3 regions of the Porphyrobacter sp. THAI-01a genome follow, and region 3 is predicted to be linked to each of the others. Evidence: predicted binding sites of a transcription regulator. Region 3 holds the regulator's gene; each other region holds the start of a gene.
The links. Region 3 encodes LexA, which represses DNA repair genes until DNA is damaged. Its sites were predicted from a motif close to GTTCCNCNCTTGTTCT; they were not measured.
Positions count from the first base shown of each region.

Region 1: a site for LexA is predicted at 1,997-2,012, ahead of recA (recombinase RecA). Genes of this name have one in related genera too.
Region 2: a site for LexA is predicted at 1,903-1,918, ahead of ACMX37_RS05290 (S24 family peptidase). Genes of this name have one in related genera too.

Region 1 covers NZ_CP180579.1:1,305,439-1,309,715, reverse strand. The annotation lists gene alaS (alanine--tRNA ligase) at 1-561, opposite strand, end outside; gene recA (recombinase RecA) at 846-1,913, opposite strand; gene ACMX37_RS06355 (DUF4139 domain-containing protein) at 2,059-3,660, opposite strand; gene ACMX37_RS06350 (DUF4139 domain-containing protein) at 3,671-4,277, opposite strand, start outside.
Region 2 covers NZ_CP180579.1:1,092,833-1,097,109, reverse strand. The annotation lists gene ACMX37_RS05300 (MAPEG family protein) at 1-308, shown strand, start outside; gene ACMX37_RS05295 (MBL fold metallo-hydrolase) at 490-1,131, opposite strand; gene ACMX37_RS05290 (S24 family peptidase) at 1,173-1,853, opposite strand; gene ACMX37_RS05285 (hypothetical protein) at 1,977-2,180, shown strand; gene ACMX37_RS05280 (hypothetical protein) at 2,180-2,605, shown strand; gene ACMX37_RS05275 (aldehyde dehydrogenase family protein) at 2,626-4,065, opposite strand; gene ACMX37_RS05270 (acetolactate synthase large subunit) at 4,176-4,277, opposite strand, start outside.
Region 3 covers NZ_CP180579.1:1,533,678-1,537,954, reverse strand. The annotation lists gene moaC (cyclic pyranopterin monophosphate synthase MoaC) at 1-24, shown strand, start outside; gene ACMX37_RS07460 (molybdopterin molybdotransferase MoeA) at 21-1,202, shown strand; gene lexA (transcriptional repressor LexA) at 1,398-2,081, shown strand; gene ACMX37_RS07450 (ComEC/Rec2 family competence protein) at 2,209-4,277, opposite strand, start outside.

The DNA.
Region 1 (4,277 bases), 230 kb from region 3:
GGGGCCGCCGAAGATGTGATCGCCGTGGTCGTAGAAGATCTCGGAGCAGGGGCCGCAGGGGCCGGTGTCACCCATCGACCAGAAATTGTCCGAGGTCGGGATGCGGATGATCCGACTGTCGGGCAGGCCCGCGATCTTGCGCCACAGGGCGTGGGCCTCGTCGTCTGTATGATACACCGTGACCGTGAGCCGGTCGGCAGGCAGGCCCCACTCCCTGGTCAACAGGGTCCAGGCATGTTCGATCGCCTGTTCCTTGAAGTAGTCGCCGAAGGAAAAATTCCCAAGCATTTCAAAGAACGTGTGGTGCCGCGCGGTGTAGCCGACATTGTCGAGGTCGTTGTGCTTGCCGCCGGCGCGGACGCATTTCTGCGAGGAGGCGGCGCGGGGGCTGGCGGGTGTTTCGAGGCCCGTGAAGACGTTCTTGAACGGCACCATTCCGGCGTTGACGAACATCAGCGTCGGATCGTTGTAGGGCACGAGCGGCGCGCTCGGCGTGGGCGTGTGCCCGTTCCTACCGAAGTAGTCGAGGAAGGAGCGGCGGATTTCGTTGGTCGACGTCATGGGCGTGCAGTTAGGCAAAGCGCGGGCTGAACGCAATGGAGCGCGCATTGCGGGTGCCCGGACGGGGGCCCAAAAGACAACCGCATCGCGACAACCGTGCAACGACATCGCGACGACAGGCCCACGGCACCGCTACGGCAGAGCGCAGCAAGACCCCCCGAAACGCGAAAGGCCGGTGCGGGCCTGGGGAAGGCTCGCACCGGCGTTCCGCTTGTCCGGGCACCGATGGGGACAGCCGGGCCGGAGCGGGACACTCCGGGCTCAGGCAGGCGCCCGCTTGGGAATCACATGTCCGAGTCCGCGTCCGGCCCGGTCATCATCTCCCCGGCGACCTGGTCGGTGCGGCTGCGGATCGCAGCTTCCAACCGGTCGCAAACCTCAGGATTGTCGCGCAGGTAGGTCTTGGCGTTCTCGCGCCCCTGCCCGATGCGGATCGAATCGTAGGAGAACCAGCTCCCCGACTTCTCGACCAGGCCCGCCTTGACCCCGAGATCGAGGATCTCGCCGATCTTGGAGATGCCCTCGCCGTACATGATGTCGAATTCGACCTGCTTGAACGGCGGCGCCACCTTGTTCTTGACCACCTTGACGCGGGTGGTGTTGCCGATGATCTCGTCCCGGTCCTTGATCTGGCCGGTGCGGCGGATGTCGAGACGAACGCTGGCGTAGAACTTGAGCGCATTGCCGCCGGTGGTGGTTTCCGGGTTGCCGTACATCACCCCGATCTTCATGCGCAGCTGGTTGATGAAGATCACCATGCAGCGCGAACGGCTGATCGAGCCGGTCAGCTTGCGCAGCGACTGCGACATGAGGCGCGCCTGGAGGCCGACGTGGCTGTCGCCCATCTCGCCCTCGATCTCCGCGCGCGGCACCAGCGCCGCGACCGAGTCGACCACCAGCACGTCGATCGCGTTGGAGCGCACCAGCGTGTCGGTGATCTCGAGCGCCTGTTCGCCGGTGTCGGGCTGCGAGACGATCAGTTCGTCGATGTCGACGCCCAGCTTCTTGGCATAGACCGGATCGAGCGCGTGTTCGGCATCGACGAAGGCCGCGGTGCCGCCCATCTTCTGCGCTTCGGCGATGACGTGCAGCGCCAGCGTGGTCTTGCCCGAGCTTTCCGGCCCGTAGACCTCGATCACCCGGCCGCGCGGCAAGCCGCCGATCCCGAGCGCGATGTCCAGACCCAGCGATCCGGTGGAGATGGCTTCGACCTGCATCGTCTCCTTCGAGCCCAGCTTCATCGCCGAACCCTTGCCGAAGGCACGATCGATCTGCGCAAGCGCGGCTTCCAGAGCCTTCTGACGATCCACGGCTTTCCTGTCCTCTTCGACCAATTTCAACTGGGTAGCCATCGCATGCGCTCCTTCGCTTGCCTAGGGGCAAGGCGGAGTTTTCCGCCGCCCGCTGGGGCAGCATGTATCGCATTTGTTCTCATGGAACAAGTAGGGAACGGAAAATTTTTCCGCCCCGCCGCAGGCGCCCGTTCCTACCCCCGCGTCAGGGGCGCGTGGCCGAGCGCAGCTGCCAGTCGAAACGCCGTTCGGCACTGGCGGGGATGGTCACTTCCACCGTCTGCCAGCCGTCCTTCACCGCCACCTTTTGCCCCGGGAAGCGGATGTCGAAGCCGCCCGCGTAACCCAGTTGCAGCCGGATCGTGACGGGATGGGGGTTGGCGTTGGTGAGGCGCGCGCGCATCGGCACCCACTGGCGCGCGATCTCGCCCGCCCCGCCCGCCTGCTGCGCGGCGCAGCGGGCGAAGACCTGCGCGCTCTCGCCCAGTTCCAGCTCCATCTCCTGCCCGCGCGCATAGTCGCGCAAGGTGGTGCGCCCGGCCAGCCGCTCGCCTCCGGCGGCCGGTTCGTAGAGCGTCATCGCCCCCTGCGGCAGCGCGATCCCGAGGCCGCGCGCCTCCTCGTTCCGCGTCGCCAGCAGCAGCTCTGCCGCGAGCGGCTCCTCGGCGCTGTCGGTGTAGGGATCGCAGGTCGTGCGGTAGATGAGCCGCGCCTTCACCCCGTCCCTGTCGAGAAAGGCGACCTGCTTCATCCCCCTGGCGGAGACGTCCACCCGCCCCGGCACCCGGAACAGCTTGAGATCGCCGAGATCCTCCTCGGATGCCGTCACCACGCCGGCATCGGCAGCCTGCATCCGGGCGCCGATAACGGTGATCGCCTCAGCCATCATGACGGGCGCAGCCATCGGCGGGGGCGGCGGAGCTGGCGGCGGCGGCGGGGGCGGCGCCGTCCCCGCCGCGGTGCTGCCGATCGGATAGCAGGTCAGGCGCAGCGGCTCGGCCACGGGCGGATCGGCGAGACTGCGGTAATCGCTCGTCAGGTTGAGCCGCCCCGCGACGATCTGGAGGCGCGCGGAATCGAAGCTCTGGCCGTTGTCGTTGACGAGGGTGAGCCAGCTCAGCAGGTCAAGGCTCAGCTCGCCGCCTTTCGCCTGCTCGGCAAGGCTGGCGACGTAATCGGCCTGCCAGTCGAAGCCCCAGGCGAGATAGGTGAGCGTCACGTCGAAGGTGCCGCCCTCGGGCGAGCGGGTGTCGACCGAGAACACCGGGCGCGCCGACAGGCCCGGCGGGACGCGGGCGAAGGAAAGGCTTTCGGGCAGGCCCGAACAGCGCACCGCCTCGAAGCCCTGCGAGGTCTCGAGCACGAGCCCCCCGTCGGCGCGGGTGCGCACCACCGCCTGCTCGCTGGTCGCCGCGCCGGTCGCAGGGTTGGTGCGGGTGATGGTCACGCGGTTGCCGAGCGTCCCGTCGACCAGCGCGGCGGGCGAGAGGAGCTGCGCGTTGCGGTTCATCTCGATGGTGCCGCCGGGCAGCCCGGTGACGATCGCGGAGACCCCGATCATGCCCTCGGCCACGCCCTCGAAGCGGATCGTCGATTCGCCGGGGGGGAGCGTCACGCGGCGGGTTTCGGAGATCATCGCGATCCCACCCGGGCGCTCGCGCCGCAGCCGCTCGTCCGGGTCGCGGTCGGGATCGCGGTAGATCGTCACCGACAGGTCGGCAGGCGGCGAGGCGTCGACCACCTCGCGCGCGGCGAGCGGCCCGCCGGCCAGCGCGGCGAGGACGAGACAGGTTGCGGCCAGCCGCATCGCCGCCGCCTCAGTAGCGGGTTTCGTAGGTCACGCGGATCACCCGCTCGCCCTCGGCCGGCACGGGGACGACATATTTGCGCCGGTCGGCGTTGAGCTGTTCGCCCTTGATGTCCTCGAGGGTGACGCGGGTGTCGTCGCCCCACCAGCCGCGCGCCAGGCCGGTCTGGGTGAGTTCGACGTCGATCGGGGCGGCCTTTGCATTGGTGAGGGTGTAGCGCATGGTGGTGCGGTAGAAGGTCTTGGGCCGCTCGACGGTGACCTCGCGGGTCTTGCCGCCCTCGAAGATCCGGTAGCGGGCGCTTTTCTCCCATTCCGCGCCGGTGATGGTCTCGCGCTTCTCGATCTCGGCCTTCACCGTGATGTCGAAGGCATCGCCGGTGACGAGCGAGAGCTCGCTGCCCATCGGGGTGTGGCCGATGGCGTTCTCGCCGATGAACTGCGGAGTGCCTTCGCGGTCGCGCTGGTAGAAGCGCACCGTGCCCGCGGGCAGGGCATCGCCGAGGCCCTGCTCGCGCGAGGAGGAGAAGGCGATGCGGCTCTGGACGTTGCGGGGCTGTTCGTCGTTCTGCTGCCAGTCGACGCTTGCGGCGTAGATCTTGCGCGCGGGCACGGCC
Region 2 (4,277 bases), 440 kb from region 3:
GCGCGCTGTCGATCAGCGTCGGCGACGGCGGGAGCGACAGCCTGCAGCGCCGGATGCGGGCGCAAGCCAACTTCGTCGAGAACACGCCTTTCGTGCTGGCGCTGATCGCCGCCATCGAGCTGGCCGGCAAGGGCGGCGGGTGGCTGAGCCTGGTCGCGGCGGCCTACATGATCGCCCGGGTGCTGCACGGCTTCGGCATGGACGGCGGCAACTGGGGCTGGGGCCGGATGGTCGGCACGCTGGTGACGATGCTGGTGCTGCTGGGCCTCGCCGTGGTTGCGGCGCTGGTGGGTGCAAGGGTTCTCTAACCCCGCCGCCCGCGCCGGCGCCGCTCGGCCAAGGGCTGCTCGACGAGGCCGAACAGCACGACCGCGCCAAGCACCACCGCGAGTTCGCGCAGACGAACCCGAAGTAGAGCGGGATGACGGTCAGCAGCGCCAGCAGGATGCGCAGCGTCCAGTAGCGGCGCGTGGACATGCGGCCCGCCCTCTAGCTCAGTGCGTAGTCGCTCACGAAGGCGTTGGTCTTGCGCTCGCGCCCGAAGGTGCTGGTGGGACCGTGGCCGGGAATGAAGGTGACGTCCTCGCCGAGCGGCCAGAGGCGCTGGGTGATGGAGTCGATCAGGTCCTGGTGATTGCCGCGCGGGAAATCCGTGCGGCCGATCGAGCCCTGGAACAGCACATCGCCGACGATCGCGAAGCGGCTGGGGGCGTGGTAGAAGACGACGTGGCCCGGCGTGTGGCCGGGACAGTGGATCACGTCGAGCGTGAGTTCGCCCACCGTCACCGTGTCGCCGTGCTTGAGCCAGCGGGTCGGCGTGAAGCTCTTGGCCACCATCCCCCAGCGCGGGCCGTCATCATCGAGCTGGTCGATCCAGAAGCGGTCATCCTCGTGCGGGCCTTCGATCGGCAGGCCCAGCTCGTCCGCCAGCATCCCCGTCTGCCCGCAATGGTCGAGATGCCCATGGGTGACGAGCAGCTTCTCGAGCGTGACGCCCGCCTTGGCGACGCCCTCCTTCAGCTTGTCGAGATCCCCGCCCGGGTCGACCAGCGCGCCCTTCATGGTCTTGGTGCACCAGATCAGCGAGCAGTTCTGCTGGAGCGGCGTCACCGGAATGATCGCGGCGCGCATTGGGAGTTGGGGTGCGGGGGTGTCGGTCATGAAACGGGGACTTAAACGCGCCCCCCCTTCCACACAACCCGCCCGATGATTGCGACCTCCTCGGCCGCAACCTCGACCGGCGGGTAGGCGAGGTTCTGCGAGAGCAGCGCGATGCGCCCCGGTCCGGCGCTGGCGACGCGCTTGACCATCAGGGTGTCGCCGACGCGGACCACGTGGATGCCGTCGCGGAACGGACGGGGCGCGCGGTCGACGAGGATCTCGTCGCCGTCGTTGAGGAGCGGCTCCATCGAATCCCCCTCGACCCGGATTGCCGACAGCTCGGCGCGGGCGAGGCCCTGCTCCTCCAGCCAGCGGCGCGAGAAGCGGAAGGCATCGAAGGCCGCCTCCCCGCCGGGCACGCGCCCTGCCCCGGCGGCCGCGCCGAGATCGAGCCGGGGCACCTCGACCCACTCGCCCCCGTCACGGCGCCTAAGGGGCTTTACGTAGGAATTATCCTTCGCCTCGCGCAGTTCCTCCTCGCCCACACCAAGGAACCGCGCGAGCGTCGCGCGGTCCTGTTCCTCGAGCTTGCGGGGGCTGCCCTTGCGGATGAACTGCTGGAGGTAGGACGGGTTACGCCCGAGCAATTCGGACAGGGCGGCGAGACTCGCCCCGCGCGCCTGCGCCAGTTCAAGCAGCCGGGCACGCGGTCCGGAGAGGCCCTCGGCAGCATTCTGTTGGGTTTGCATCATGGATACTTCCTACACGAAGGATTTTTCCTAGACAAGCACGAAAAATCATGGAACATTTCAGGAACATCGAGCGATTCGCCCGATGCAAATCCTTCGACTCGGCACCAACAGGGACGCAAAACCATGCTGCTTCGAACCATCGAGACATTCCTCAGGGAACACGCCATGCCCGCCACCAAGTTCGGGCGCCTAGCCGCCCACGATCCGCGCTTCGTGCTCGACCTGCGCATGGGTCGCACCCCGCGCCGCGAGACCGAACTGCGCACCCGCGCGTGGATGCAGGGCTATGCCGACGGGTCGGCGGAACAGACGAGGGGGATGGCCTGATGCTCACCGAAAGCTGCGGCGATCCCTTCGCCCACCTCACCGCGCCCTTCGACCAGATCGAGGTGAAGTCCGCCCCCTTCCCGCTCGGCGTGCCGGCGGCCCTGCGCGCGCGGCGCTCGCTGGCGGACCGGGTGCGCAGCGCCCTGCTGCTGATCACCGGCGGGGCCGGCACGATCCTCTCGCACGAGGAGAAGGCCTGGGCCTCGATCACCTTTTCGGGCACGCGCCACGCCGTGGTGCTGGAGTTCTGCGGCGCCGAGGCGGTGGCCGCGGGCGAGGAGCTGATCGAGCAGCTGCCCGATCACGAGTTCGCGATCCCCGGCCAGCTGGTCGCCGACGCCACGATCACCAAGGTCGATCACCGCTTCGGCGCAATGGAGCGGCTGGAAGTCACCGCCGTGCTGCTGCTGCTGGAGGAGGGGTAATCCTCCCCTTCAGGGGAGGATCAGGTTCTGCGAATGATCAAATTCCGGATCTCGCTCATGTCCTCCATCGCGAAGCGGATGCCCTCGCGTCCGAGGCCTGAATCCTTCACCCCGCCATAGGGCATGTTGTCGACCCGGTAGCTCGGCACGTCGTTGATGACGACACCGCCGACATCGAGCCGGTCCCAGGCGTCGAACATCTGGAACAGGTCGCGGGTGAAGATCCCCGCCTGAAGGCCGAATTTCGAGTTGTTCACCTCCTCCAGAGCTTCGCCGAAATGGTCGAAGCGTTGCAGGATGGCGAGCGGCCCGAAGGCTTCCTCGTTCTTCGCTTTGGCGTCGTCCGGCACGCCTTCGAGCAAGGTGGCCTCCAGCATGTTGCCGCGGCTCAGGCCCCCGCCGCACAGCAGGGTCGCGCCGGCCCCGACCGCCTCGTCGATCCAGCCCTTGAGGCGCTTCGCCTCGCCGTTCGAGATCATCGGGCCGATGAAGGTGTTGCGGTCCTTGGGATCGCCCGCGACGAGCTTGCCTGCGCGTTCGACCAGCATCGCCTTGAAGCAGTCATAGACCTGCGAATGGATCAGGATGCGCTGCACGCCGATGCAGGACTGGCCCGACTGGTAGAAAGCGCCGAAGATCACCCGCTCCAGCGCGTCGTCGAGATTGGCGTCCTTGTCGATGATCACCGCCGCGTTGCCGCCCAGTTCGAGCACGACCTTCTTCTTGCCCGCCTTGGCCTTGAGGTCCCAGCCCACCCCGGGCGAGCCGGTGAAGGAGAGCAGCTTCAGCCGCTCGTCCTCGGTGAACAGGTCCGCCCCGTCGCGGCTGGCGGGCAGGATCGAGAAGGCGCCCTCGGGCAGCACGTCGCACTCGGCCAGCACCTCGCCCATGATGATCGCCCCCAACGGCGTCTTGGAGGCGGGCTTCATCACGAAGGGGCAGCCGACCGCGATCGCGGGCGCGATCTTGTGCGCGGCGAGGTTGAGCGGGAAGTTGAACGGCGAGATGAAGCTGCACGGGCCGATGGGAACGCGCTTCCACATGCCCTGATAGCCCTTGGCGCGCGGGGAAATGTCGAGCGGCTGGACCTCGCCGTAGTTCCTGACCGCCTCTTCCGCCGCGATGCGGAAGGTGTCGATCAGGCGTGTGACCTCGCCTTCGGAATCCTTGATCGGCTTGCCCGCCTCGACGCACAGGGCATAGGCAAGCTCGTCGAAGCGTTCGCGGAACCGCTTGACGCAGTGCATCAGCACGTCCTGCTTCTCGTAGGAGGCGAGCCGCGCCATCGGCTCCGCCGCGCGCACGGCGCCGGCGATGCCTTCCTCGATCACGTCGGGCGTGGCGAGCGCGGTGCGGAAGGCGACCTCGCCGGTGTACTTGTCCGTCACCTCGAGATCGGTGTTGGGCTGGACGGCCTTGTTGTTGAGGTAGAGCGGGTAGGTGGACTTGAGCTGGGACATTCCCATCCTCCGTTCGGGCTGAGCTTGTCGAAGCCTTGCCCTTCATCTTTGGCGCAGGTTCGAAAGAAAGTGCAGCCCTTCGACAAGCTCAGGGCGAACGGATTTCGACCCTACAGCTCCTTCGACAGCCGCTTGATGTCGATGTTCAGGATCTGGTCGTTCTCGGTGTAGTCAACCGGGCAATCGATGAGGTGCACCCCCGGCGTGGCGAG
Region 3 (4,277 bases):
GGCGACTGGACTGCGCCCGAATGACCGCGCCGCTCGGTCTCGAGGACGCGCAGGCCCGCCTGCTTGCCCTCGCACCCGTGCTCCGTTCCGAGACCGTCCCCGCCGATGCCGCGCTCGGGAGCGTGCTTGCCGAGGAGGTGCGCGCCGCGCGGACCCAGCCCCCGTCCGACCTTTCGGCGATGGACGGCTATGCGCTCGCCCCCGGTGAAGGGCCGTGGCGGCTGGTCGGCGAGAGCCGCGCCGGCGCGCCGTTCCGCGATGTCCTCTCCCCCGGCGAGTGCGTGCGCATCTCGACCGGCGCGATGGTGCCGGCGGGAGCCGACCGGGTGCTGCTGCAGGAGGACGCGGCCGACGAGAACGGGCGGATCATCGCTACCGACATGCCCCCGCCCGGCCGGCACATCCGCGCGCGCGGGTTCGATTTCCATGCCGAGGACCTGCTGCTCGCGAAGGGCTCGCGGCTCACCCCCGCCCGCCTCGCGCTGGCCCTCGCGGGCGGGCATGGCACGCTCCCCGTCACCCGGCGGGTGCGCGTGGCGGTAATGGACAGCGGCGACGAGCTGGCGCCGGACCCCGCCCGGTGCCTCCCCCACCAGATCCCCGCCAGCAATGCCGCAATGATCGCCGCCATGCTCGCGCCGCTGGGGTGCGAGGTCACGCGCATCGGCCCCGTGCCCGACGAGCGCGAGGCGCTGGCCGGGGCGCTGGCTCTGGCCGAGGGCGCGGACATCCTTGTTACCTCGGGCGGGGCCTCGGTCGGCGACCACGACCTGATCAAGCCCGCGCTCGCCGACTGGGGGGCCGGGATCGCCTTCTGGAAGATCGCGATCAAGCCGGGCAAGCCGCTGCTGGTCGCCACGCGCGGCAATCAGGTCATCCTCGGCCTGCCGGGCAATCCGGTGTCGAGCTTCGTCACCGCCTTCCTCTTCGCCCTGCCGCTGGTGCGGGCGGCCCAGGGCGATCCCGATCCCCTCCCCCGCCCCGTCATCCTGCGGGCGGGCGAGCCCCTGCCCGCCGTCGGCCCCCGGCGCGAGTTCCTGCGGGCGGTGAGCGAGGGGGACGCGGTGCGGCTTGCGGGATCGCAGGATTCCTCGGCGCTCTCCGCGCTGGCCGCCGCCGATTGCCTGATCGACCGCCCCGCCGGCGCCCCGCCCGTCCCCGCGGGTGCGCCCGTTCCGGTGTTCCGCCTCCAGAATGGCTGAATTGCGCGGGTTTGCTGCGGGGCGCGCTTGACTCGGGCAATTTAGTTTCCTAATTGTTCCTTGTTCGTTCACCTTAATGGCGGGCGGCCAGTGCAATCAACGCACCTGTTCGGGGTGCCTCTTGGCGCACGCAAGGGATTGGCATGGTGCGCTCTGACCGGCGCACCGTGGGTGCGACCACAGGAGACTTGACCAATGCTGACGGCAAAACAGCGCGAGCTGATCGTCTTCATCCAGCAGCGGCTGGAGGAGACCGGGATCTCGCCGAGTTTCGAGGAAATGAAGGAGGCGCTCGATCTCAAGAGCAAGTCGGGCGTGCACCGGCTGATTTCCGCTCTCGAGGAACGCGGCTTCCTGCGGCGCCTGCCCAACCGGGCGCGCGCGCTCGAGGTGATCCGGGAACCGGGCGACACGACGCCCTCTCGTGCTGCGCCGGCCGGCGACAATGTGGTGGCCATGCCCTCGCCCGCGCCCCGCGCGCCCGAGGCGGCGAACGACGTGATCGAGCTGCCGCTCCACGGCCGCATCGCCGCCGGCGCCCCGATCGAGGCGCTGGAAGGCCAGTCGACCCTGCCCGTTCCGGCCGCGCTGCTCGGCCCGGGCGAGCACTATGCGCTCGAGGTCTCGGGGGATTCGATGGTCGAGGCCGGCATTTTCGATGGCGATTTCGCGCTGGTGCGGCGCACCAATACCGCCCGCGACGGCGAGATCGTGGTCGCGCTGGTGCGCGGCGAGGAAGCGACGCTCAAGTATCTGCGGCGCGAGGGCGGCCAGGTCCGGCTCGATCCGGCCAATGCCGCCTATGACCCGCAATACTACCGCCCCGACGAGGTCGAGGTGCAGGGCAAGCTCGCCGGCCTGCTGCGGCGCTATCACTGAGGCGATCCGGGCCGGATGGCTTTGAACCTGTTGGAGTTCAAGGGGCGCTTACGGCGCCCCTTTTTCATGCTGTCGTAGCCCGGCGAGTGCCGTCCCAAGGCGATGTCGTGCCGATGTCATTGCCGCTTCATCGCCCGGTTGTTGCTGCTTGTGGTGCTGCCTGACCGGCCGATGCATCGACGCGGGCTTCGGGGCGCGGCGTTCCTACCCGTTCCTTGCCGCCCCGCCACCACCCGTGCTCGCCCTGGCTCGCGGCGACAGTGGCGATCCGCTCGTTCGCGAGGTCGATCGCGAGGCCTCCCGTCTGCTCCAGATACCGCCGGTCCGCCTTGAGCCAGCGCGGACGGCACGAGCGTGGGAGAAACCGCTCGGCCACGACGATGTCCGCCTCGGCGCAGGCAGCGGCAAGCGCGCGCTCCTCGACCTGCTCGCGCCCCCGCCCCAGCAGCAGAACCCGTTCCCGCCCCCCGCGCTTCAGGCTCACGGTGCAGAAGGCCGAGGAACAGCGCGCTCCCGGCCACTCGGCCAGCGGCACGGGCTCGGCCGCGACGCCGGCGAGTTCCATCAGGTTGTCTCGGGTGTAGGACGAACGGCTGTCGCGCAGGGCAAGCAGGCGGGGGTTTCCTTCATCGTCCTCGATCGTGATCCCCACCTGCCGCCCGTCACCCGCCACCAGCACGTCCGGGATCGGGGTCGCCGCCGCCATCGAGCTTGCGACAGCGACGGGCAGCAGACCGGCAAGTCGCACCCGCCCGCGCCATAGCGCGAGCCACAGCCCGCCGGCCGCGAACAGCGCCACCGTGAGACCGCCGATCTGCGGCATCAGCCGCACCGCGCCGGCTTGCGAGGCGGTGAGATGCGCGATGGCAAGTAGCAGCTCCAGCGCGCGCGCGACCAGCCACCACACGGGCGCTCCCAGCCCCAGCGTGTCGAGCAGAAGTCCCAATGCGATCAGAGGCATGGCCATGAAGGTGACCAACGGAATGGCGACCACATTGGCGAGCGCGCCGTAAACGCCGGCGCGGTGGAAATGGAACAGCACGATCGGCATCAGCGCGAGCTCGATCACCACCCCGGTCACGAAGAGCATCACCACCCGCCGCCCGCCCCGCGCCCACCACGGCTCCTCGCGCGGGGCGAGGAAGGCCTGGACGGGCGCGCAGCCCGCCAGCGCGACGATCGCCAGCACCGCGGCAAAGCTCATCTGGAAGCTCGGCCCGATCGCGCTTTCGGGCCACAGCAGCAGCACGAACCCCGCCGCCAGCGCCACCATCCTCAGTGACAGCGCATCACGCCCCAGCGCCAGCGCGCCGAGCACCAGCAGGGCGGCGACGCAGCTGCGCACCGTCGGCACCTCGGCGCCGGTCAGCAGGGTATAGCCCACCCCCACGAGCGCCCCCGCCCCCGCTGCCACCACCGGCAACCGCACCCGCAAGGCAAGCGAAGGCCATAGGGCGAGCAGCCGCAAGGCGAGGAAATAGGCCGCGCCGATCACCGCGCTGACATGCAGCCCGCTGATCGAGAGCAGATGGGTAAGCCCCGAATCCCGCATCGCCGCCTCGTCCGCCGCCGCGATCCCGCCGCGGTCGCCGCTCGCAAAGGCCGCCGCGATTGCTCCGGGCGACCCCGCCACCTGCCTGCGCACATGGTCGGCAAGCCCGCGTTGCAGCGCCGCGATCCCACCACTCCCGGGGGCAGGAGCGATCACCGCGAGCGGTCCGACCATCGTCCCCGTTGCCGAGAGCCCCTGGAACCACGCGGCCCGCGCGAAGTCGTAGCTTCCCGGCAGCATCGGGTGTGCCGGCGGCATCAGCCTTGCTCGCAGCCGCACAACCGCGCCCTCGGCAAGGCCGGGGGGCGGCCCGCCCTCCCCGAGCGCCGCGAGCGGCACATTGATCCGGACCTTGCGCGCCGCCTCGTCCGGTGCCTCGCGCATCGCGAGGGTGAGCCGCAGGCGGCCTTCCGCGGGCTGGTCCTCGCGGGCGAGCACCCGCCCCTCGATGGGCATCACCGCGGGCCGCGCGATCGGCGCGGCGCCGACGATCGCCGAGCGCGCCCACACCACGGCCACGCCGAGCGCCAAGACCAGCCCGCAGGCGACCACCGCCGTGCGCAGGTTGGCCCGCGTTTCGTCCGCCGCGCTGCCGGGCGGCCAGAGCGCCAATGCGGCGAGCGCCGCCCCCGCTCCGCCGGCCA